2 regions of the Brevibacillus sp. NPDC058079 genome follow, and region 1 is predicted to be linked to the other one. Evidence: predicted binding sites of a transcription regulator. Region 1 holds the regulator's gene; the other holds the start of a gene.
The links. Region 1 encodes CtsR, which represses protease genes until heat stress. Its sites were predicted from a motif close to ATGGTCAATAAAGGTCAAACA; they were not measured.
Positions count from the first base shown of each region.

Region 2: clpP (ATP-dependent Clp endopeptidase proteolytic subunit ClpP) is a predicted target of CtsR. The motif match lies at 2,640-2,660, and genes of this name have one in related genera.

Region 1 is NZ_JBHVSO010000021.1:107-12,030, forward strand. Features, by position in the region: gene ACFVS2_RS32315 (MGDG synthase family glycosyltransferase) at 199-1,320, shown strand; gene ACFVS2_RS32320 (HAD hydrolase-like protein) at 1,350-2,036, shown strand; gene ACFVS2_RS32325 (CtsR family transcriptional regulator) at 2,225-2,689, shown strand; gene mcsA (protein-arginine kinase activator protein McsA) at 2,706-3,224, shown strand; gene mcsB (protein-arginine kinase McsB) at 3,244-4,317, shown strand; gene ACFVS2_RS32340 (ATP-dependent Clp protease ATP-binding subunit) at 4,384-6,834, shown strand; gene radA (DNA repair protein RadA) at 6,941-8,308, shown strand; gene disA (DNA integrity scanning diadenylate cyclase DisA) at 8,317-9,393, shown strand; gene pssA (CDP-diacylglycerol--serine O-phosphatidyltransferase) at 9,508-10,236, shown strand; gene ACFVS2_RS32360 (nucleoside triphosphate pyrophosphohydrolase family protein) at 10,332-10,727, opposite strand; gene ACFVS2_RS32365 (PIN/TRAM domain-containing protein) at 11,015-11,924, shown strand, end outside.
Region 2 is NZ_JBHVSO010000003.1:133,454-145,377, reverse strand. Features, by position in the region: gene ACFVS2_RS10965 (XTP/dITP diphosphatase) at 1-567, shown strand, start outside; gene ACFVS2_RS10960 (metallophosphoesterase family protein) at 598-1,137, shown strand; gene tig (trigger factor) at 1,262-2,554, shown strand; gene clpP (ATP-dependent Clp endopeptidase proteolytic subunit ClpP) at 2,686-3,267, shown strand; gene clpX (ATP-dependent protease ATP-binding subunit ClpX) at 3,288-4,553, shown strand; gene lonB (ATP-dependent protease LonB) at 4,750-6,447, shown strand; gene lon (endopeptidase La) at 6,697-9,036, shown strand; gene yihA (ribosome biogenesis GTP-binding protein YihA/YsxC) at 9,033-9,680, shown strand; gene ACFVS2_RS10925 (protein O-GlcNAcase) at 9,720-11,072, shown strand; gene ACFVS2_RS10920 (DMT family transporter) at 11,121-11,924, opposite strand, start outside.

The sequences.
Region 1 (11,924 bases):
ACCAACCTCTTTACCCCAGAATGGGTAAGGAGGTTTTTCGTTTTTATAGCAAAAAGACAAACTCGCGATTATTTTGTCGATAAGTTAGGCCGAATGACCGACAAGTTCCCTCTTGCAGACGGGTCTTGGGGTAGACTAACATGAGAAGGTACCTGATCCAGGCGTTGGAGTAGGCGAGGTTATGAAGGAGAATCGTTCATGAAAAAAATTCTAATCTTTTCCGCTTCCATCGGTAACGGACACAACCAGGCAGCGCGAGCCATGCAAGAAAGCTTGGCTGAGAATGGTTGCACATCAATGATCATCGATACGTTGGAATATATTAGCCCCACCTTTCACAAGATTTTGCTGGAAAGCTATATGAATCTGTTAAGGCTGTCACCTAAGATGTGGGGAAGAATTTACCATAATACAGAAAAAACCCGTTTCTTCGATATGAATGTGCTGATGAATAAATTATTGGCAAACAAACTGAAAAAGCTGATCAACAGTGTACAGCCTGATGCCTTTATTGCTACGCATCCGTTTGCAAGCTGTATGCTTTCCGTACTGAAAGGAAGAAATGATTGGAAGGAACCAATCTATACGATCATTACTGACTATACCATCCATCCTTCATGGATTAATCACCATATCAATTATTACTTTATCGGCCATGAACAACTGTATTACCTGTTAGACGTTTATCGACAGGACCATCAAAAATTCATTCCGATGGGCATTCCCATCATGAAAAAATTCAGTTTGCCATTGGAACCCGAACTGATTCGGGAAAAGCTGGGCCTCGCTCCTGGACAAAAGAGCATTATTCTTTCAGGGGGTGGATTGGGTCTTGGCTCGATGGAAAAGGTATTAGATGGGCTAGAAGAGATTAACATTCCTCTGAAAACCTTTGTGTTAACAGGGACAAACGACAAGCTGTACAATAAAGTGATAAATCGTACGTATCGACATGAAGTCGTTCCACTAAAATTCATCAATAACTTCCACGAATACTTGGAGACAGCTGATTTAATTGTCACCAAATCAGGCGGACTTACATCAGCTGAAGTAATGAGTAAACGGGTACCCATGATTGTTTACAATCCTCTGCCTGGACAGGAAGAGAGGAACAGCCACTTTTTGCTCAATAATGGATGTGCGGTACATGCGAATCTGTCAGAGCAATTGATTTACTTTATCGATGAACTATTGCATAGCCCGTCCAAGGTGGATTATATGCGTAGAATGGGACAGAAAATCTCAAAGCCAGATGCTGCACAACGAATTACCGAGTTCATCATGGATGATATGAATATGTTGCCAGGAGAAGTAGAATAGCTGCCTAGCCAGACAAAATGGAGGAACCCATGACTGTACCATTCGCCATATTATTTGATATGGATGGCACGTTACTACAAACAGAAAAGCTGTCGACCCCCGCATTTATTCGAACGTTTGACCAGCTTCGTCAAAAAGGGCTATGGCAAGGGGAAACCCCCGACGAACGTGAACTGATCAATGTACTGGGAATGACGATCGAGCAAATCTGGGACAAATTACTGCCGGGCGCGAGTGAGGAAGCCATTCGCTCAGCCGACGCCTTCTTGCTAGACAATGAAATCCAGTTACTCAAAGAAAGAGTGACCGAGCTATATCCGGATGTAAAATCAACCTTGGAAACGCTGCGTGAGAAAGGATTTGCTTTGTTTGTAGCAAGCAATGGGCAGGAAGAGTACATCGATGCCATTTGTCAGGAATACGAGTTAAAGCCGCTGATGACCGATCTGTACTCAGCTGGCCGTTTCCGCACGCATTCCAAAAATGACCTAGTTGCAAAATTGTTGTCTGATTACAAAATCGGGCAGGCCATCATGGTAGGAGATCGTCACTCCGACGTGGAAGCAGGCAAGACAAACGGTTTATTTACCATTGGATGCGACTTTGGTTTTGCGAAACCAGGCGAGCTTGATGGGGCAGATGTCATCATCACCAGCTTCTCTCAGCTACTGAATCATTTGCCAGCAATCGACACCAATACACAAGAACAAACATAAACCATTCCTCAGGGAGTGGTTTTTTTGTTGATCATGTCCAAGTTTCAAGCGACCCTCTTTTGCCCACACTAGAATGTGTAAGGGACACTTGCGGGCACGCATTAAACCCATTATAATTAACGTCAAAGATAGTCAAAGTCAATAGGTAACCTCATAAGAACATACACAGAGGAATAGGAGGCGATGACTTGCGTAACATCTCGGACATCATTGAACATCACTTAAAAGGCATCATTACAAACAGTCCCAATGGATCGATCGAGATTCAGCGTAGTGAGCTTGCCGACCATTTTCAATGTGTGCCGTCTCAGATCAACTACGTCATCAATACGCGCTTTACCGTTCAAAAAGGATACATTGTAGAGAGTAAGCGCGGGGGCGGCGGGTATATTCGCATACGCAAGGTGCAGATTGTCAGCAAAGCACGCTTGCAGCAATTGCTAACAGAAGAACTAATTGGTGAGAGCATCAGTCAGAGCGTGGGAAATGCGATCGTAGAAAGACTATTTGAGGAAGGATTAGTCAACATCAGAGAAGCCACCTTGATGAAAATCGCTACCTCGCGAAACGTATTGACGCTAGAAGCTGAATTGCGGGATCGTTTGCGGGCAAATATTTTAAAGCAGATGATCGCAGCAATCTTGTTGAAGTAAGAGGAGGTATGATGTTATGAACTGTGAGGAATGCGGAAAACGACCGGCGACACTTCATTTGACGAAAATCGTCAATGGCGAAAAAACCGAATACCATATTTGCGAGCAATGTGCTCATGAAAAAGGGGACGTCTTTACCGGCTTTCACAACTTCAGCATCAACAATCTCCTGTCAGGACTTTTAAAATTTGATCCCATGCAAAAGAATGGACGCGAAACGGCAACGAATAAGCCGCTTCAATGCGAAACATGTGGACTCACATATTCTCAATTTAGTAAAAGCGGCCGATTTGGCTGTAGTGATTGCTACACCTTTTTGGGTGATCGACTGGACCCCCTTTTCCGCCGAATTCATGGAAACACACAGCATAGTGGAAAAGTACCAGAGCGGACCGGTGGCAAACTGAAGATCCGTAAAGAGCTGGAGCAACTAAAGCAAGCGCTGCAAAGTCATGTCGCCAGTGAAGAGTTCGAGAAGGCAGCAGAAATGCGCGATCGAATTCGAGCATTGGAACAAAAAATGGCCCAATCGTAGCAAGGGAGGTTAGCTGGTTATGTCCCAAAAGCAGTTTATGCAAAACCCGTGGAGCAATTGGATGAAAGGAGAAGGTCCTGATTCCGACATTGTCATTAGTACACGGCTGCGTATCGCCCGTAACCTGCGCCAGCACCCCTTTCCGTTATTGGCAACGGACTCGCAGGGCGAGGAAGTCGTCAGAAAGGTAACGGAAGTAAGCGATTCGGAGGCAATGCGCAAAAGGCATCAGCTTCAGGTCATCCATATGGACCAAATTAATCCGTTAGAAAAAAGGGTGCTCGTAGAAAAGCATCTGATTAGCCCTCACCTGGCAGAGGAATCTCGCAAAGGTGCGGTATTACTTCGTGATGATGAGTCTGTCAGCATTATGGTTAATGAAGAAGACCACATTCGAATACAGGTACTATTACCCGGGTTTCGTTTGAACGAGGCATGGGAAATAGGTACGAAGATAGACGACATTTTTGAGAAAAGCTTGAACTACGCTTTCGACGAAACTCGAGGATATCTTACAAGCTGCCCAACCAATGTGGGTACGGGAATTCGTGCATCTGTGATGCTGCACTTGCCAGCTCTGGTGATGACGCAGCAGATCAGCAGAATTTTACAGGCAATTAATCAAGTTGGTCTAGTCGTTAGAGGAATTTACGGAGAGGGCAGCGAAGCTCTAGGGAATCTTTTTCAGTTATCCAATCAGGTCACACTGGGGATGTCTGAATCGGATATCCTTTCCAATCTCTACGGCGTAGCCAGACAGATTATTGAGCAAGAGCGTGTGGCACGTACTTATTTGCTGGAGCATACACGGGTTTCTTTGGAGGATCGGATTTTTCGGTCGTATGGCATCTTGATGTACGCCCGTACGGTAGAGTCCAAGGAAGCGGCTCAACGCCTGTCCGATGTACGTCTGGGAATTGATCTAGGCATCATTCCGAATGTATCTCCGCTCGTCCTAAACGAACTGTTGGTCACGACACAGCCAGGGTTCTTACAGCACCACGCTGGACAAAAGCTCACTCCGGACCAACGCGACGAAAGAAGGGCAAGGCTGATCCGAGAGCGTCTGCGCGTAGTAGAATCACAAGAGTAATCGTAATGGTATCACGCAATTGTTAACCATATAGAGAAAAAACACGGTTATACGGAGGTGTACGATATGATGTTTGGACGTTTTACAGAACGAGCACAAAAAGTACTGGCGCTTGCCCTGGAAGAGGCGGTTCGTCTCGGACACAAAGATATTGGGACAGAGCATGTGCTACTGGGACTTATTCGAGAAGGCGAAGGGATTGCGGCAAAGGCACTGCAATCACTTGGGCTTGGCCTCGATAAAATCCAGAGTGAAGTGGAGTCGTTAATCGGGCGAGGAACAGAGCAGTCCGGTAGTAATTACACACCAAACTATACACCTCGCGCCAAAAAGGTTATTGAACTTTCGATGGACGAAGCCCGCAAGCTGGGTCATACCTATGTCGGGACTGAACATATTCTGCTTGGCTTGATCCGTGAAGGAGAAGGCATTGCTGCGAGAATCATGAACAATTTGGGCGTTAGCCTGAACAAGGCACGTCAACAGGTACTTCAGCTTCTTGGTAGCTCAGAAATGATGGCATCTCATCAACCGTCTGGAGGGAATCCAGCGGCGAATACGCCGACACTGGACGGCTTGGCAAGGGATCTGACTGCAATCGCTCGTGATGGCGGGCTGGACCCTGTCATCGGTCGCCAAAAGGAAATCGAGCGTGTGATCCAAGTACTTAGCAGACGCACCAAGAACAACCCTGTTTTGATTGGGGAGCCTGGTGTCGGGAAAACAGCTATCGCAGAAGGACTTGCCCAAAAAATCGTGAACAACGAAATTCCGGAGACCCTTCGTGATAAACGAGTCATGACACTGGATATGGGAACCGTTGTTGCGGGAACCAAATATCGCGGTGAGTTCGAAGATCGTCTGAAAAAAATCATGGACGAAATTCGCCAAGCAGGAAACATCATCCTGTTTATTGATGAGCTGCACACCCTGATTGGTGCAGGTGGAGCAGAAGGCGCAATTGATGCCTCCAACATTTTGAAGCCTGCTCTGGCACGTGGCGAGCTACAGTGCGTAGGTGCCACAACGCTGGATGAATATCGCAAGTACATCGAAAAAGACGCGGCACTGGAGCGTCGTTTCCAACCGATTCAGGTTGATGAACCGACAGCGGAGGATGCTATTCGTATCCTGCATGGCCTTCGTGATCGTTACGAAGCCCACCATCGTGTCAAAATTACCGATGAAGCAATCGAGCAGGCAGTAAAACTGTCTGACCGCTATATTACGGAACGCTTCCTGCCTGACAAGGCCATTGACTTGGTCGACGAGGCGGCATCCAAAGTTCGCTTGCAATCCTTTACGGTTCCACCAAACCTCAAAGAGCTGGAGGGACGTCTGGAAGAGGTGCGCAAGGAAAAAGACGCTGCTGTGCAATCACAAGAGTTCGAGGAAGCAGCAGCACTTCGCGATCAGGAGCAAAAACTGCGTGAAGAACTGGATAAAACGAAAAAAGACTGGAAAGAGCGCCAAGGTCAGCTGAACATGGAGGTTACGCCAGAAGATATCGCACAAGTAGTAGCGAGTTGGACGGGTATTCCTGTGTTGAAGCTGAAGGAAGAAGAGACAGAGCGCTTGCTGAAGATGGAAGAGATTTTGCACGATCGCGTCATTGGTCAAGATGAAGCAGTCAAATCCATCTCACGTGCGATTCGCCGTGCCCGTGCTGGTCTGAAAGACCCAAAACGTCCAATCGGCTCGTTTATCTTCCTAGGACCTACTGGTGTGGGTAAAACTGAATTGGCTCGTGCCGTGGCAGAGACGCTTTTCGGTGACGAGGATGCAATGATTCGTGTAGATATGTCCGAGTATATGGAGAAGCATTCCACCGCTCGACTGGTAGGTGCCCCTCCTGGCTATGTAGGCTTTGACGAAGGCGGTCAGCTGACCGAAAAAGTGCGTCGCAAGCCTTACTCCGTCATTTTGCTGGACGAAATCGAGAAGGCTCACCCAGACGTATTTAACATCCTCTTACAAGTACTGGATGATGGTCGTCTGACAGACTCCAAGGGACGTACCGTCGATTTCCGCAACACGGTTGTCATTATGACTTCCAACGTCGGAGCCAACATGATCAAGAAAAATACGACGCTCGGCTTCACAACCAACGATTCGGAAAGAAAGTATCAGGATATGAAAGACAAAGTCATGGATGAGCTGAAGAAAAGCTTCCGTCCTGAGTTCTTGAACCGTATCGACGAAGTCATCGTGTTCCACTCCTTGGAGCAAGAGCACATCGAGCAAATCGTATCTCTCATGACAGACGAGCTGCGTAAACGTTTGAAAGAGCAAGACATTGATTTCCAACTGACCGAAGAAGCTAAGAAAGTATTGGCAAAAGAAGGCTTTGATCCGGCTTATGGTGCACGTCCTCTGCGTCGTGCTATCCAGCGCCACATCGAGGATAATTTGTCCGAGGAATTGCTCAAGGGCACGATCAGTAAAGGCGATACCGTCAATATCGAAGCCGAAGAAGGCAAGCTGGTTGTCAAGCGCCTCGAAAAAACGAAATCATAAGCTAGGTTGAAATGTAATAGAATGCCTCCTGATTTGGGAGGTATTCTTTTTTTGGGTGCGTAATTATGATAAAAGTAGAGAAAGAAATCCAAGTGAGGGTGCGATTATGTCAAAGTATAAAACGAAATACGCGTGTCAAGAATGTGGCTATGAATCACCAAAATGGATGGGAAAATGCCCAGGCTGCAGTAGCTGGAACACCTTGGTGGAGGAAGTGACGGTAAAAAATGCACATCGTCACGAAGGGATGAGCGGCGGCCAGCGCCAATCTGCGATTCCATTGACCCAGGTAGCCAGTGAAGAAGAGCCACGCATGGATACGACAATCGGAGAATTGAATCGTGTACTTGGTGGAGGACTTGTTCCGGGTTCACTCATTTTGGTTGGGGGAGACCCCGGAATTGGGAAATCGACATTGCTTTTGCAGACATCTTTTGCCTTGGCTCATCAAGGGGCGAAGGTTCTCTATGTATCTGGAGAGGAGTCGGCAAAGCAAATCAAAATTCGCGCGGATCGACTCCATTTGCAAACGCCGCCGATGTTTGTATTGGCAGAAAATGATTTGGATTTGATCGAACAGCATATTAATCAAGTAGACCCAGATGTGCTGATTATTGACTCGATCCAGACCGTGTTTCACCCGACGATCCAATCGGCTGCTGGAAGTGTCGCACAAGTGCGGGAGGCGACTGCCCAATTGATGCGGATTGCAAAAGGGAAAGGAATTGGTACCTTCATTGTCGGTCACGTTACCAAGGAAGGATCTATCGCCGGTCCGCGTATGCTTGAGCACATGGTAGATGCTGTTCTTTATTTTGAAGGAGAGCGCCACAATACGTTTCGAATTTTGCGCGCCGTCAAAAACCGTTTTGGTTCGACAAATGAAATCGGTATTTTCGAGATGAAGGATCGCGGTTTGGAGGAAGTGGCGAATCCATCTGAGATATTTTTGGCAGAGCGTCCATTTGGTGTTGCGGGTTCGACAGTCGTAGCCAGTATGGAGGGCACACGTCCCGTCTTGGTTGAGCTGCAAGCTCTCGTTGCCCCGACCAGCTTTGTAACCCCTCGGAGAACGGCAACAGGGGTCGATCATCAGCGTGTGGCGATGATCATGGCAGTGTTAGAAAAGCGCATGGGCATGATGCTGCAAAATCAGGATGCTTATGTAAACGTAGCAGGTGGGGTCAGATTGGATGAGCCAGCGGTTGATTTGGCGATTGCCGTAAGCATTGCAAGCAGTTTCCGTGACCACGCTACCAATCCGCATGATGTCGTTATCGGAGAGATTGGTTTGACTGGAGAGGTGCGCGGTGTCTCCCGTATCGAGCAACGAGTACGAGAAGCACATAAGTTAGGGTTTAAGCGTGTCATCATCCCGGAGAAAAACATCCGTGGTCTGGATGCGCCAGCTGATATTCAAGTAATTGGTGTAAGCAATATTGCCGATGCGTTGAATGAGGTGATAAGGAGGTAGGAGTGGGCATGCAGGGGAACATCAAAAGAGCTCCGCAATTCGGTGATGTGCTTCGTCTCGTGGCACCCGGCACACAGCTTCGTGAAGGGTTGGAAAATGTTTTACGGGCCAAAACCGGGGGCTTGATCGTCATTGGGTGCGGTCCAGAGATGAAGTCGATTGTCGATGGCGGTTTTTCCATCAATTGTGATTTTTCTCCTGCCCATTTGTATGAATTAGCGAAGATGGATGGGGCGATTATAGTAAGTGAAGACGCAAAACGCATCCTGTACGCGAATACGCAAATCTTCCCACCCTCCTCAATCCCCACGAGCGAGACGGGGACACGGCATCGTACAGCGCAACGGACAGCCATTCAAACCAATCATCTGGTCATTGCTATCTCTCAGCGCCGCAATGTGATCACGCTGTATCAGGGGAATTTCCGGTATGTCTTAAGCGAAATCAGCGTCATTTTGGCCAAGGCGAATCAAGCTGTATCTACCCTTGAGAAATACAAGGCCGTGCTTGATCAAACACTGACGAATCTCGGTGCGTTAGAATTCGAGGAGCTCGTTACGTTACATGAAGTTGCCTCGGTTTTGCAACGGATTGAGATGGTATTACGTATTAAGACAGAGGTCTCCAAATACATATGTGAGCTAGGGGTAGAAGGAAGGCTCGTCAGTATGCAGTTGGAGGAACTGGTCTCAAACATTGAGGAAGAGGCCCATATGCTTATTCGGGATTATTCCCGAGATCCATCCTATTCACCTGATCTCGTGCTTCGGGATATGAAAAAATTGAACTCGGAGGAAATGCTGGAGCTCACTTCCTTTTTGCGAACGCTGGGATATTCCTCCAATGCCAGTATGCTGGATGAATCCGTTTCCCCTAGAGGATATCGGATCCTGTACAAGATCCGGCGGCTGCCCGTTACGATCATCTCAAATCTGGTAGAGCATTTTCATCATCTGCCGCGAATTATGATGGCAACGATCCAGGAATTAGACGAAGTAGAAGGCATTGGCGAGGTCCGAGCGAGAGCCATTAAAGAGGGGCTGAAACGAATTCAAGAACAAGTGTTCATTGACAGACACATTTAAAGTAGAATAGGATAAAGGCATTATTTGTATTCAACATTTGCCTAGGGGACTTGGATAAAAACAAGGTCGACAGGATAACCTGCTCCTTACGCAAAAGAAATCAGGAGGTAGTCTATGTTCGTGAAATCGTTACCGAACATACTAACCGTAAGCAATTTGTTTCTGGGAGTTTTAGCAATTATTCTTGCGTTTCGAGGCGATCAATACGTCGAATATGCAGCGATCACAGTGATCATTGGTATGCTGGCAGACGGGCTGGATGGACGTGTAGCTCGTATGCTGAATGCCCAAAGTGAGTTCGGGAAGGAATTGGATTCCCTTTCTGACGTCATTACATTTGGGATTGCGCCAGCGTTCATCATGTATGTTGTCGTCTTGCAACACTTTGATTTGCTTGGGATTCTCATTACAGCCATTTTTCCGATCTGTGGTGCGCTGCGTTTGGCGCGTTTTAACGTACAGGCCGGGGTTCCGGGGTATTTCATCGGTTTGCCGATTACGGCAGCGGGGGGCGTACTGGCTACGCTCGCACTCTATCACCAAGTTTTCACTCCGGTATTGCTTGCCGTAAGTATGTTGCTGCTTGCCTTTTTGATGGTATCAAAGGTCAAGTATCCTAACTTTAAAAAAGTGGGGATTCCAAAGTCTGCTTACTGGATCACACCCATTATCATCGCGATTGTGGTTGTTGTAGCGATTAAGTATCCGCAGCAATTTCCAAAAATCGTCTTCCTGCCACTTGCTTTTTATGCACTGTACGGAATAAAAAAAAACGTTGACTTTCTTGTCAAAAAATTACGCAAGCGTAAAAACAAAGAGGAAGAATCCGTTCCGTTCGAATAGTTACGGCATAAAAAAACCCACACTTCAATGTGCGGGTTTTTCTTTTTTGTATGCAACTTTTTTTAGGGTTCATTCGTAATACGAGTAGCGGACTTTTAAGACAGATTGAAGACACCCAAAGTATTCAGTCGGTTGGATTCTTTCTGAAGCACATCTTCTAGCTTAATGTCAGTAATATTGCACAAGGCAGTGAGGTAAAAGAGGTTTTTGCCAAGCTCAGCAGTAACTACATCGCGACAATGCTCGCACAGCGGACCGTTAAAGTGGGTGTCCAAATGGGACTTGTTGTCCTCCAGATTCTTGTTCGAATCATATGTCTGTTTTTTGGCAACCACTTCGACACAGCCGCATTCGGTGATGGCTTTTGTCAGTGAACGGTTAATGCGGGATGCCGTTTCCTGAACTTTGGACATGACGTCCAGTACGCTACGATGTCTGATCAAAAGCTCGGATACTTGCGTTTGAAAGTCGTCTATGTTTCGATTGTCCATCTGGGTTCACCTCTGCTTTAGGCTGTTGGTATCGTCATAATTTTCTCTCATTACGATACTGACATTATAAGAAGGGAGCCAGCTCTCTGTCAATTTATCATCGAAGGAAACGAGTGTTCCCGGGTTGACGAGAAAATGACAACTATGTTAAAATTTTTGGCTATTTGACATGGCAAAATCTTTTTTGCTATAGTGAGGGAAAGTAAAATGAAGCATTATAATGATTTGGAAAAAAATAGGGTTTTACTCTTAGGCTTCTGTCTATATTAGTAAAAGGAGGTGAAGGCATGTTACGCCGAGTAGGAAAATTCATTTTTGTTTTGATTGGTGGCGGATTGGGGTATCGATTTGGTGACGAATTGTTCTCGTTGCTTGATCCACTGTTAAACTTTGGTGTAGTAGCCGGATCGCAATATATTGGAGCTATACTGGGTGCCATCTTGTTTTTCTTTTTAGCGAATTGGGTTGTGGATTATGTTCTGCGCATCGTTCGATGGGGTGAAGAGACACTCGTCAAAATGCCGGTTGTCGATGTGATGTTCGGAGCGATGGGGTTGATTAGTGGTCTTATTGTTGCATTCTTATTATTCCTGCCCATCAGTAAAATTCCGATTCCATTTGTAGGAGATCTTTTGCCGTTAATTGTTTCCGGGTTGCTCGGTTATTTGGGCTTCCAGGTAGGGTTTCGCAAGCGGGACGAGATTATGTCGGTATTTTCGATTGGACGTAAGGATAAGAAAAAGGAAAGTGGAACATCTGCCACTACCTTGGAAAATAAAATTCTCGATACCAGTGTCATCATTGACGGACGCATTGCAGATATTTGCCGTACCGGCTTTCTGGAAGGGGTACTGGTCATTCCGGGATTTGTGCTAGAGGAGCTGCAGCATATCGCCGATTCCTCCGATGTACTGAAGAGAAACCGCGGTCGTCGTGGTCTGGATATTTTGAACAAGATTCAAAAAGAAATGAAGGTAAAGGTCCAGATTTGGGAAGGCGATTTTGAAGAAGTATCCGAGGTGGATAGCAAGCTGATCAAGCTCGCAAAGCTCATTAGCGGAAAGGTCGTAACAAACGACTTTAACCTGAACAAGGTATGTGAGCTGCAAGGTGTTGCAGTCTTGAACATCAATGATTTGGCGAATGCAGTCAAGCCAGTAGTTCTACCTGGAGAAGAGATGAATGTTCAGGTCATCA
Region 2 (11,924 bases), on a different contig from region 1:
GCAACACGTAACCAGGGAAAAGTGAAAGAATTCAACAGGCTGTTCGCAGAGGCAGGCTGGGAAGGAATTAGCCTCGTTGAATTTGATGGTGTGCCTGAGGTAGTAGAAGACAAGGACACCTTCGAAGGAAACGCGCTGAAAAAAGCAATCGAAATCTCTACATATTTGAACATGCCAGCCCTCGGTGACGATTCAGGGCTGGAAGTAGATGCGCTGGAAGGACGCCCTGGTGTTTACTCCGCACGCTTTGCCGGGGAAGATGCAACAGACGAGCAGAATTGGCGTAAATTGTTGAAAGAGCTGGAAGAAGTGTCGACACAGGAACGCACTGCTCGCTTCCGTTGTACGTTGGCATTGGTGATTCCAGGCGAAGAGCCAATCATTGCCACTGGCGCATGTGAGGGTGTGATCGCGCGTGAGCCAAAAGGGACAAACGGCTTTGGATACGATCCGGTATTTCACATCCCTTCGATGGACAAAATGATGGCCGAACTCATGCCAGAAGAAAAGAACCAGATCAGCCACCGTGCTCGTGCCATGCAGCAACTGCTTGAAATCATCAAGTAGACAAGAGAGAAAACAGGAGAGTGAGGCGTGATGGGAATTCTCATCATGAGCGATAGCCACGGCTTGGTTCGGGAAGTAAGCCAGGTCGTCAACCGACATCATGTCGAAAAAATATTGCATTGTGGCGATTTTTGTGTCGACCATCAGCGCGAGCCGTTTTCCAACATGACGCTTGTCCGAGGCAATTGCGATTCGACACAAGAGGTGCCGACTGAGCAAGAGACCGAATGGCGCGAACTTCACATCCTGCAAACGCACGGGCATCTTTTCGGAGTGAAAGGCTCTCTTCTGCGCCTTCATTACCGTGCAGAAGAGGTCGGAGCAAATGTAGTCGTATTCGGTCACTCTCATGTACCTGTCTGTGGCGTAGAGAGAGACATCTTGTTTCTGAATCCGGGCAGCCTGCAAATGCCGCGCGGTTTTCACGTACCGACATATGCTCTTTTAGAAGAGACAGGAACGAGCCCGACAGAAGTTTACATATCCGTGGCGTTTTATGATCATTTAGGCAACCCGGTTTCACAATTGGGAGGGAACTATTCTGTTCGTCGACCAATGAGGTCTTCTTGAAAACTAAAAGATTTGTGCTATACTAGAATGGTTATAATGGCTAGAATATTATCATCCGAGCCTGCGAAGATACCATGGCGCGGCTGGCGATGTTCTGTTATTCGATTTAGGAGGGGAAGTTTACGTGGCAGCAAATTGGGAAAAGGTAGAGAATAACCAGGGAGTCCTGACGATTGAAGTAGATGCTACGCAAGTAGACGCAGCATTGGATCAAGCGTTTAAAAAAGTGGTTCAAAAAGTTCAAGTTCCAGGATTCCGTAAAGGAAAAGTACCACGCAAAATGTTCGAATCCCGTTTTGGTGTAGAATCTCTGTACCAAGACGCTCTTGACATTCTGCTTCCAACTGCATACGGACAAGCTGTTCGTGAAGCTGGTATCGAGCCAGTAGATCGTCCAGAAGTAGACGTAACGCAAATGGAACAAGGGAAAAACCTGATCTTCAAAGCGACTGTAACTGTGAAGCCTGAAGTGAAGCTGGGCGACTACAAAGGTCTGTCTATCGAAGAAAAAGACTTCTCTGTAACTGAAGAGAGCGTTGACGCTGAACTGAAGCGTATGCAAGAGCGTCATGCTGAGCTGGTAGCAGTAGAAGAGGGCGCAGCACAAACAGGCGATATCGCTGTAATCGATTTCGAAGGCTTCCAAGACGGAGTAGCTTTCGAAGGCGGTAAAGCAGAAGATTACTCTCTGGAACTGGGTTCCGGTACTTTCATCGCAGGGTTCGAAGAGCAACTAGCTGGCTTGAACATCGGCGAAGAAAAAGAAATTACCGTAACTTTCCCTGAAGAGTACCACTCTCCTAACCTCGCTGGTAAAGAAGCGGTATTCCAAGTGAAGCTGAACAGCCTGAAGCGCAAAAACCTGCCTACTTTGGATGATGAGTTTGCCAAAGACGTGAGCGAGTTCGACACGCTGGAAGAGCTGAAAGCAGACACCAAGAAAAAACTCGAAGAAAAAACAGCGCAAGAAAAAGATCAATATGTTCGTGAGCAGCTCGTTCTGAAAGCAGCTGAAAGCGCTGAAATCGATCTGCCAGCAGTAATGGTTGAGCATGAATTGGATCAAATGGTAAATGAATTTGGTCAACGTCTGCAATACCAAGGCATGACTCTGGAACTGTACTACCAGTTCTCTGGCATGGATGAGAGCCAACTGCGTGATCAATTGCGTGCAGACGCAACATCCCGCGTTCGCACTTCCTTGACTTTGGAAGCAATCGGCAAAGCAGAAAACATCGAAGCAACAGAAGAGGACGTAAACGCAGAACTGGATAAACTGGCTGGCGTATACGGCCGCCCAGCTGATGAGCTGCGCAAAATCTTCTCTGCACAAGATGGCATGGTTGCTCTGTACCGCGATGTGCAAACTCGCAAAACAGTAGATTTGCTGGTTGCAGAAAGCAAAGTAACAGCATAAGCTTAGAAGAACGCATGATTGGTCAGTGGGCAGGCTAACCCTGACGCTGACTGTCAAGACCACAAGGCACGAGTGTATCGTGCCTTGTTTTTCCACCATTGACTTTTTTCGGCAAAGGAGGAAAATACATAATGCTAATCCCTATGGTCATCGAGCAAACAAGCAGGGGCGAGCGCTCCTACGATATTTACTCGCGCCTCCTGAAAGACCGGATTATTCTCTTGGGCACCGAGATTGATGATGAAATCGCCAATCTGGTTGTCGCTCAGCTGCTTTTCTTGCAGGCAGAAGATCCGGACAAAGACATATCGCTATACATAAACTCTCCAGGTGGTTCTGTTACAGCAGGAATGGCCATCTATGACACCATGCAGTACATCAAACCAGATGTGTCCACGATTTGTGTGGGCATGGCTGCCAGCATGGGTGCGTTCCTGTTGGCTGCTGGTGCAAAAGGCAAGCGCTTCGCTCTGCCAAATGCCGAAGTAATGATTCACCAACCGCTCGGTGGTGTGCGTGGGCAAGCAGAAGACATCCGCATTCATGCGGAATGGATTATGAAAACGAAGCGCCAGCTGAATGAGATTTTGTCTGAGCGGACAGGTCAGCCTTATGAACGCGTAGAGCAAGATACAGACCGCGACAATTTCATGAGCGCAGAAGAAGCAAAGGCCTACGGATTGATTGACTCTATTATCGAACGCAAAAACTGACCCGTTGTGAGGTGAAGCGCATGTTTAAGTTTAACGACGACAAAGGCCAACTGAAGTGTTCCTTCTGCGGCAAGTCCCAGGAACAGGTGCGCAAGCTGGTAGCTGGTCCTGGTGTTTACATTTGTGACGAATGTATCGAACTGTGCAATGAAATTGTACAGGAAGAACTGGGCACTGAAGAAGAAATCGATATGAAAGAAATTCCAAAGCCAGTGGAAATTCGCAAAATCTTGGACGACTATGTCATTGGTCAAGATATGGCGAAGAAGTCCTTGTCTGTAGCGGTGTACAACCACTACAAACGGATTAATTCCGGGGCGAAGATCGAGGATGTGGAGCTGCAAAAATCCAACATCATGCTGATTGGTCCGACTGGTAGCGGGAAAACGTTGCTCGCGCAAACATTGGCGCGCATTCTGAATGTACCTTTCGCGATTGCGGACGCAACTTCTCTGACAGAAGCAGGCTATGTGGGCGAAGACGTTGAAAACATCTTGCTCAAGCTCATCCAGGCTGCTGACTATGATGTTGAGAAGGCTGAAAAAGGAATCATTTACATCGACGAGATTGATAAGGTAGCCCGTAAATCGGAAAACCCATCCATCACGCGTGATGTATCTGGTGAAGGCGTTCAACAAGCGCTTTTGAAAATTTTAGAGGGTACTGTTGCGAGTGTTCCACCACAAGGCGGACGCAAGCATCCTCATCAAGAGTTCATCCAAATCGACACGTCGAACATTTTGTTCATCTGCGGTGGTGCATTTGATGGCGTCGAGCAGATTATCAAGCGTCGTTTGGGTAAAAAAGTCATCGGTTTCGGTGCAGACTTCGGCGATGGCGTAAAAGGCGATCTGAAAGCCGGAGAATACCTGAAATACATTTTGCCGGAAGACCTGCTGAAATTTGGTCTGATTCCGGAGTTCGTCGGTCGTTTGCCAGTGCTTGCTACCTTGGAGCCGCTGGATGAGGAGACGCTCGTGCGTATCCTGACAGAGCCGAAAAACTCTTTGGTGAAACAGTACCAAAAACTGTTGAGTCTCGACGGTGTTGAGCTGGAGTTCGATAACGGTGCGCTCATGCAAATCGCCAAAGAAGCGATTAAGCGCAACACTGGTGCGCGTGGACTGCGTGCGATTATCGAACAAATCATGCTCGACATGATGTATGAGCTTCCTTCCAGAGAAGACGTCAACAAGTGCGTGATTACCGAAGAAACGGTTCGCGACAAAGTGAAGCCACAACTGTTGACCAAAGAAGGCCAGGAATTGCACGAAGAAACAGCATAAGCATTGTCTACACAAACCATCTCGTGATAAGCGAGGTGGTTTTTTTGTTGTTGGTTTACGTCTACGTTTGCGGGGCAATACTACTTGATATCGTTCAAGAGAAGCTTTACATATGCACAAAACGGTCATGAACGTGTTCCCTCTCTTCGGGGGACAAAAGCTGACCGCAAGCGAAGACGCATGGGAGGGACTGCATATGGACTATACGACATTGGTCATTGCTGTCATTGAAGTGGTTGTTGGTATCGTGATCGGCACCTACTTTTGGAACTTGCTGCGAGCGCAGAGAAACACGAAAACCTCAACCGAAAAGGAATCGCGCAAGGATCTTGATTCCATTCGTAAAATGAGAATGGTTGCGTTGACGGAACCTCTGTCAGAGAGAACAAGACCAGCGACTTTGGAAGAAATTGTAGGACAAGAAGATGGGCTTCGTGCGTTGCGTGCCGCTTTGTGTGGTCCCAACCCACAGCATGTCATTATTTATGGGCCGCCTGGTGTAGGCAAGACCGCAGCGGCTAGGGTCGTGCTGGAAGAAGCGAAGAAAAATCAGCTATCGCCGTTTTCTTCTGATGCCAAGTTTATTGAAATCGATGCGACGATTGCTCGTTTTGATGAGCGCGGGATTGCTGACCCGTTAATCGGTTCTGTACATGATCCTATTTATCAAGGAGCAGGCTCGCTTGGACAGGCGGGGATTCCGCAGCCAAAGCCAGGCGCTGTGACAAAAGCGCACGGTGGCATGCTTTTTCTTGATGAAATAGGGGAACTTCATCCTGTGCAGATGAATAAGTTACTAAAGGTTCTCGAAGACCGCAAAGTCATGCTAGAGAGTGCTTACTACAGCGAGGAAAATAACCAAATTCCTTCGCATATTCATGACGTTTTCAAATACGGTTTACCCGCTGATTTCCGTCTGGTTGGAGCGACTACGAGGTTGCCAGAAGAACTGCCTCCTGCGCTTCGTTCCCGTTGCCTGGAAATCTTTTTCCGCCCATTAAAGGCTGGAGAAATTGGGAGTATCGTGCGTACGGCCGTGCCTAAAATGAATATGAATATAGAAGACGGCGCAGTTTCTGTGATCGAGCGCTACGCGACCAATGGACGTGAAGCGATCAATACGCTGCAAATTGCTGCTGGAATTGCCTTGACGGAAGAACGCCAAGACATCCAGGCTGCCGATGTGGAATGGGTGATGCACAGCAGTCAAAAATCGCCTCGTCCAGAAAAACAGGTGCATGATACACCGCAGGTCGGATTGGTCAACGGTCTTGCTGTGTACGGTCCGAACATGGGCAGTGTGATGGAGCTTGAAGTGACTGCTTCACCCACCGCTGTTCCTGGTCAAGGTCGAATGGCGATGACAGGAATGGCTGAGGAAGAGGAGATGGGCAGCCGTAGCCGGACGATCCGACGGAAGTCGATGGCAAAAGGTTCGATCGAAAACGTTTTGACTGTCCTAAACAGAATGGGCGTACGCCCGTACGATTACGATCTGCATATCAATTTTCCGGGAGGCATCCCTGTCGACGGGCCTTCTGCTGGCATTACCATTGCTACAGCGATCTACTCGGCGATTTTGGATCAGCCTGTCGATAATTTACTGGCCATGACTGGCGAAGTGAGTATTCATGGGAAGGTAAAGCCAGTTGGGGGTGTAGTCGCGAAGGTGGAGGCCGCCAAACAAGCGGGAGCGACCAGAGTCCTCATTCCACAGGAAAACTGGCAAAGCATTTTTGCCGACATGAAGGGGATCGAAATCATACCAGTGTCAACTGTTACTGAGGTACTCGAGCTAGCTGTACCGCAAGCTGCCATGCAAGAGGAAGAGGCGACGGGATTTACTTTGCAAATCCCAGCAGAGGATCTTGCTTCCTCTCCGCTATCCCTGTAACAGTCGGGTATGCTCGCGGATTAGACATCGGATTGTGTTTGCGCTACAATGGAAAAAAGCTTCTGCTTGCAAAGAGCCTGAGGCCTTGCCCGGCCTGAAACGAGCTCCACAAAAAAATGATTGCGTATGATCTTTTTTGTCTCGTTTTTTGGGGCCGGGCGGGCGTTAGAAAAACGGCTTTGAGGGCCGTTTTTGTCTGTTATAAGGCTCTTTGTAAGAGGGTAGATCAACAAGGAGAGGTGCATCCGCTTGGGCGAACGTTCCGGTAAACGAGAATTACCGCTTCTCCCGTTGCGAGGATTGCTTGTTTATCCGACAATGGTACTCCATTTGGACGTTGGACGGGAAAAGTCCATCCGCGCATTGGAGCAAGCCATGGTAGACGATAACAAGATTTTGCTTGCGACACAGGAAGAGGTCCATATAGAAGAGCCAGATGCTGAGCAAATCTACAGTATTGGTACCGTTGCGCGTGTGAAACAAATGCTGAAGCTGCCGAATGGGACAATCCGTGTATTGGTAGAAGGCTTGCAACGCGCGAAGATCGAGGAGTATCTTCAACAGGAAGATTATTTCGTCGTGTCGATTACATATTTGCAAGATGAAAAAACAGAGCAAAACGAAGTGGAAGCATTAATGCGTTCCTTGCTGGGACACTTTGAGCAGTACATCAAGCTGTCCAAAAAGGTTTCTCCAGAGACGCTAACCTCTGTGCAGGACATTGAGGAACCAGGACGTTTGGCGGATGTGATTGCTTCGCATTTGCCGCTTAAGATGAAGGATAAACAAGAAATTTTGGAGACGACCAACATCAAGGAACGTCTCGAAATTCTTTTGACCATTTTGAACAACGAGCGCGAGGTACTTGAGCTGGAGCGCAAGATCGGCAACCGCGTGAAGAAACAGATGGAGCGCACGCAAAAGGAATATTACCTGCGTGAGCAAATGAAAGCCATCCAAAAAGAGCTGGGCGACAAGGACGGACGCCAAGGCGAAGTAGATGAGCTGCGTGCTCAGCTCGAAAAATCGGACGCTCCTGAGCGGATCAAAACGAAGATCGAGAAGGAGCTCGAGCGTCTGGAGAAGATGCCGGCGACTTCTGCGGAAGGCTCAGTAATCCGTACGTATATCGATACCTTGTTCGCGCTGCCGTGGACGAAAACGACAGAAGATAATCTGGATATTCATCATGCACAGCAAGTTCTCGATGAAGATCATTACGGCTTGGATAAACCCAAGGAGCGCGTCTTGGAGTATTTGGCAGTACAAAAGCTGGTAAACTCCATGCGTGGACCGATCCTTTGCCTGGTAGGCCCTCCGGGTGTCGGGAAAACGTCTCTGGCCCGTTCCGTAGCGCGTGCAATCGGGCGCAATTTCGTTCGCATTTCCTTGGGTGGAGTACGCGACGAAGCAGAGATTCGCGGACACCGCCGCACGTATGTAGGTGCTCTTCCAGGAAGAATCATACAAGGAATGAAGCAAGCTGGTACGATTAATCCTGTCTTTTTGCTGGATGAGATCGACAAGCTCGCGTCTGATTTCCGCGGAGACCCTGCGTCTGCACTGCTCGAAGTACTCGATCCAAACCAAAATGATAAATTCAGTGACCACTATATCGAAGAGACCTATGATTTGACGAACGTCATGTTTATTACGACCGCAAATAGTCTCGATACGATTCCGCGTCCGCTTTTGGACCGGATGGAGGTCATCTCAATTTCCAGCTATACTGAACTGGAAAAGCTGAACATTTTGCGTGATTACCTCTTGCCGAAGCAAATGCAGGATCACGGTCTGGGCAAAGATAAGCTGAAAATGAACGACGATGCGATGCTGAAGCTCGTTCGTCTGTACACGCGAGAAGCGGGTGTTCGCAACCTCAATCGCGAAGCAGCCAACGTATGCCGCAAAGCTGCCAAGCTGATCGTGAGCGGTGAGAAGAAGCGTGTCGTGGTTACGGTTAAGACGTTGGAGACACTCCTCGGCAAACCGCGCTACCGCTATGGACTGGCGGAGAAAAAAGATCAAGTCGGCTCCGTTACGGGTCTGGCTTGGACACAAGCAGGCGGAGATACGCTGAATGTAGAAGTCAGCATTTTGCCTGGAAAAGGAAAGCTCACCCTGACAGGGAAACTGGGTGATGTCATGAAGGAATCTGCACAGGCTGCATTCAGCTATATTCGCTCCCATGCAGATCAGTGGGGAATTGATCCGTCCTTCCATGAGAAGAACGATATCCACATCCACTTTCCAGAAGGGGCGATTCCAAAAGACGGTCCGTCTGCTGGGATTACTATGGCAACCGCACTCGTATCCGCCCTCACGAAAATCCCTGTGAAAAAAGAAGTGGGGATGACGGGGGAGATTACGTTGCGAGGTCGGGTTCTACCAATTGGCGGGCTGAAAGAAAAGTGCATGTCTGCTCACCGTGCAGGTTTAACCACGATCATTTTGCCAAAAGACAACGAGAAGGATATCGAGGATATCCCGGAGAGCGTACGCGGTGAACTGACATTCTATCCAGTTGATCATTTAGATGAAGTGCTGCGTCACGCTCTAACTAAACAGCCAGTAGGTGACAAAGCATGAAGGTAACATCATCAGAGTTTATTATCAGCGCGGTTGGACCAAAGCAGTATCCGACTGATGGTCTCCATGAGATCGCGCTGGTAGGACGCTCCAACGTAGGAAAATCATCCTTGCTCAATAAAATGATGAACCGCAAAGGGCTTGCCCGGATCAGTTCTCGTCCGGGTAAAACCCAGACATTAAACTATTTCCGTGTGAATCAAATGCTCTACTTCGTTGACTTCCCGGGTTATGGGTATGCAAAGGTAGCGAAGACGATCAAGGAACAATGGGGAAAAATGATCGAGGGCTATTTGAAAAATCGGGAAGAGCTTCGCTTCATTATTCAACTAGTCGATATTCGTCATGCTCCGAGTAAAGAAGACGTTGCGATGTACGATTGGTGTAAGCAAATCGGGATCCCTACCGTAGTCGTAGCGACGAAAGGTGATAAAATCGCTCGCGGGCGTTGGCTACAGCATACGAAGATCATCCGTCAAAGCCTGAATTTGCGCGGGGATGATACGATCATCGTATTTTCCTCGGAGACAGGTCAAGGTAAGGATGAACTGTGGGCAGAAATCATGCGTCGTATCCGTGCTGGCGAGGAAATGGCCAGGGAGACGGCTACTAAGGCTGAGGAGACTGCTCCAGCCAATGAGTAATTCTTAGACCCAATTCGTCGTGGGGAAGGGAGCATCTGAGTGAGCGGGAGTGCTTGCTTTGCTGTACGTGGTGTGATCGAAGGCTTCTATGGAACACCTTGGACACATGAAGAGCGGCTGGATATGATCGACTTTTTGCACCGACATGATTACAACGCGTATTTCTACGCTCCAAAAGATGACGAGTATCTGCGGGAACGCTGGATGGAGCCGCTTCCTGCGAAAGCCAATCAACAGTTAGATGAGCTGATCCAGCGGGCTAAGACTCGCAACATGCAGTTTATTTATTGCTTGGGTCCTGGGCTCAGCATGGAATATACGAATCGTCAGCACTTGGCGCTGTTAGGTAGGAAGTATCGGGATTTGTACGATCGCGGTGTGCGCTACTTTGCGTTATTGTTCGATGATATCCCCATGCATTTGTTGCATGAGAAGGATGTAGCCGAGTTTGCCCATTTGGCGGAGGCGCATGCCCGTACGACACTTTATGTGTGGGATTTGATACGCAGTTGGGGCGAATCAGTTAAGTTGGTTGTCTGTCCTACTCAATACAACGGGATTGGAAAAGAAGCGTACATCATTTACCTCGGCCAGCATTTGCCGCCAGAAATCGATTTGTTCTGGACGGGACGATTCGTCTGCTCGCCCTACCTGACGGATGGGGATGCCATTCGCTTTCAGGAGTACACGGGTCATCAGCCATTTTATTGGGACAACTACCCGGTGAATGATTTGGCGATGGCGAACGAACTACATATCGGTCCATTGCGTCACCGTGATCCTGACCTGTGGCAATACGCAGCAGGCTATGTGGCGAATGCGATGTCTAGATCAGAATGCTCGAAGATTCCTTTGATTACGACGGCAGCTTATTTGCGAGATCCGATCGGCTACGATCCTGATAGAGTATGGAAACAAGCCGTAGAGGAAGTAGCGGGACAAAAGGATGCAGATGCGTTCTTCACCTTTGCGGATAACGTGCAAAGCTCGTTTTTATGCGAGGTGGAATCGCCGCGATTGCTAGAAGCTATCCTGACCTTCCGCTTTCATTTTTTGCAGGGAGATCGGCAAAAAGCCATTGCTGACTTGACGGCTCTTTTTCAGAAGATGGAGGCTGCGGCAGACAAGCTGTTGGCAGGAATGACGAATCAGAAGCTGGCAGAAGAAACGAGGCCGTGGGTGGAGAAGTTCCATCTGTGGACTAAGGTCGGTCTGTCGGCAGTCGCTCTCATCGATCATGGGACAAGAGGGCGACTGCCACAAGCAGCGTATCACTTGCTCCGCCTCAAACAGTGGCTCAAACGAACGGAGCGTTACCCGCAAGAAGTGTGCGGACCGGTCATGCAGCTTTTTGTGGATGCGGTAATGCTAGAGGTCAAGAAGAGCTCATAAAAAAAGTTCCTTTCCCGCAGGGGAGAAGGAACTTTTTTGCTTTTCGTATCAGGCGGATTCACGACCGTCATTTGGTTTTCTCTGACGGAAACTCCGCACCCATTCTTGAATCGGCAGCTCAGCGAGAATCATGCCGGTGAAAATAAGGAGACATCCAGTTAACTGTCTTCCACTCAATATTTCATGAATAAAGACGTATGAGGTGACTGCAGCAAATACGGGCTCCAAAGCGAAAATGAGAGCGACCCGCGTCGAGCTGGTTTGTTTTTGCAAGGCCGTCTGCGCGAGAAAGGCCAGTGCCGTGGCGAAAATAGAAGTGACGATTAAACCAAAGGCCACCTCGGGTATGAACAAGATCGCCGGATCAAAAGCACGACTCCAATCCTCAAAGAAAAAGGCGTACAGCCAGCTCATCACACCTACCGTGCCTAATTGCGTGATGGCAAGGGGCAATGCTGCAAAACGAGGTGCGTATTTACCGGTAGAGACAATTTGCATGGCGAAGCAGATTGCACCGACGAAGATCAGGGCATCACCGAGATTAAAGGAGAATGACTGGTTCTGCGTCAGCAGATACAAGCCGAATGCTGCTAGAATCACACCGACGATAGCGAAAGGCTTGACGCGCTCACGTAAGAGCAAAAACGAGAAAAGCGGCACCAATACGACGGATAATCCAGTGATAAAGCCAGCTTTGGACGGCGAAGTATACAAAAGTCCTACGGTCTGTAAGGCGTATCCCAGACAGAGCCAAAAGCCGAGGATGACGCCTGCACGAAGCAGTGGCCCTCTCCATTCAGAGGTCTGCCCACGATGACGATTGCGGATGAAATAGATGATCAATAAAAATAA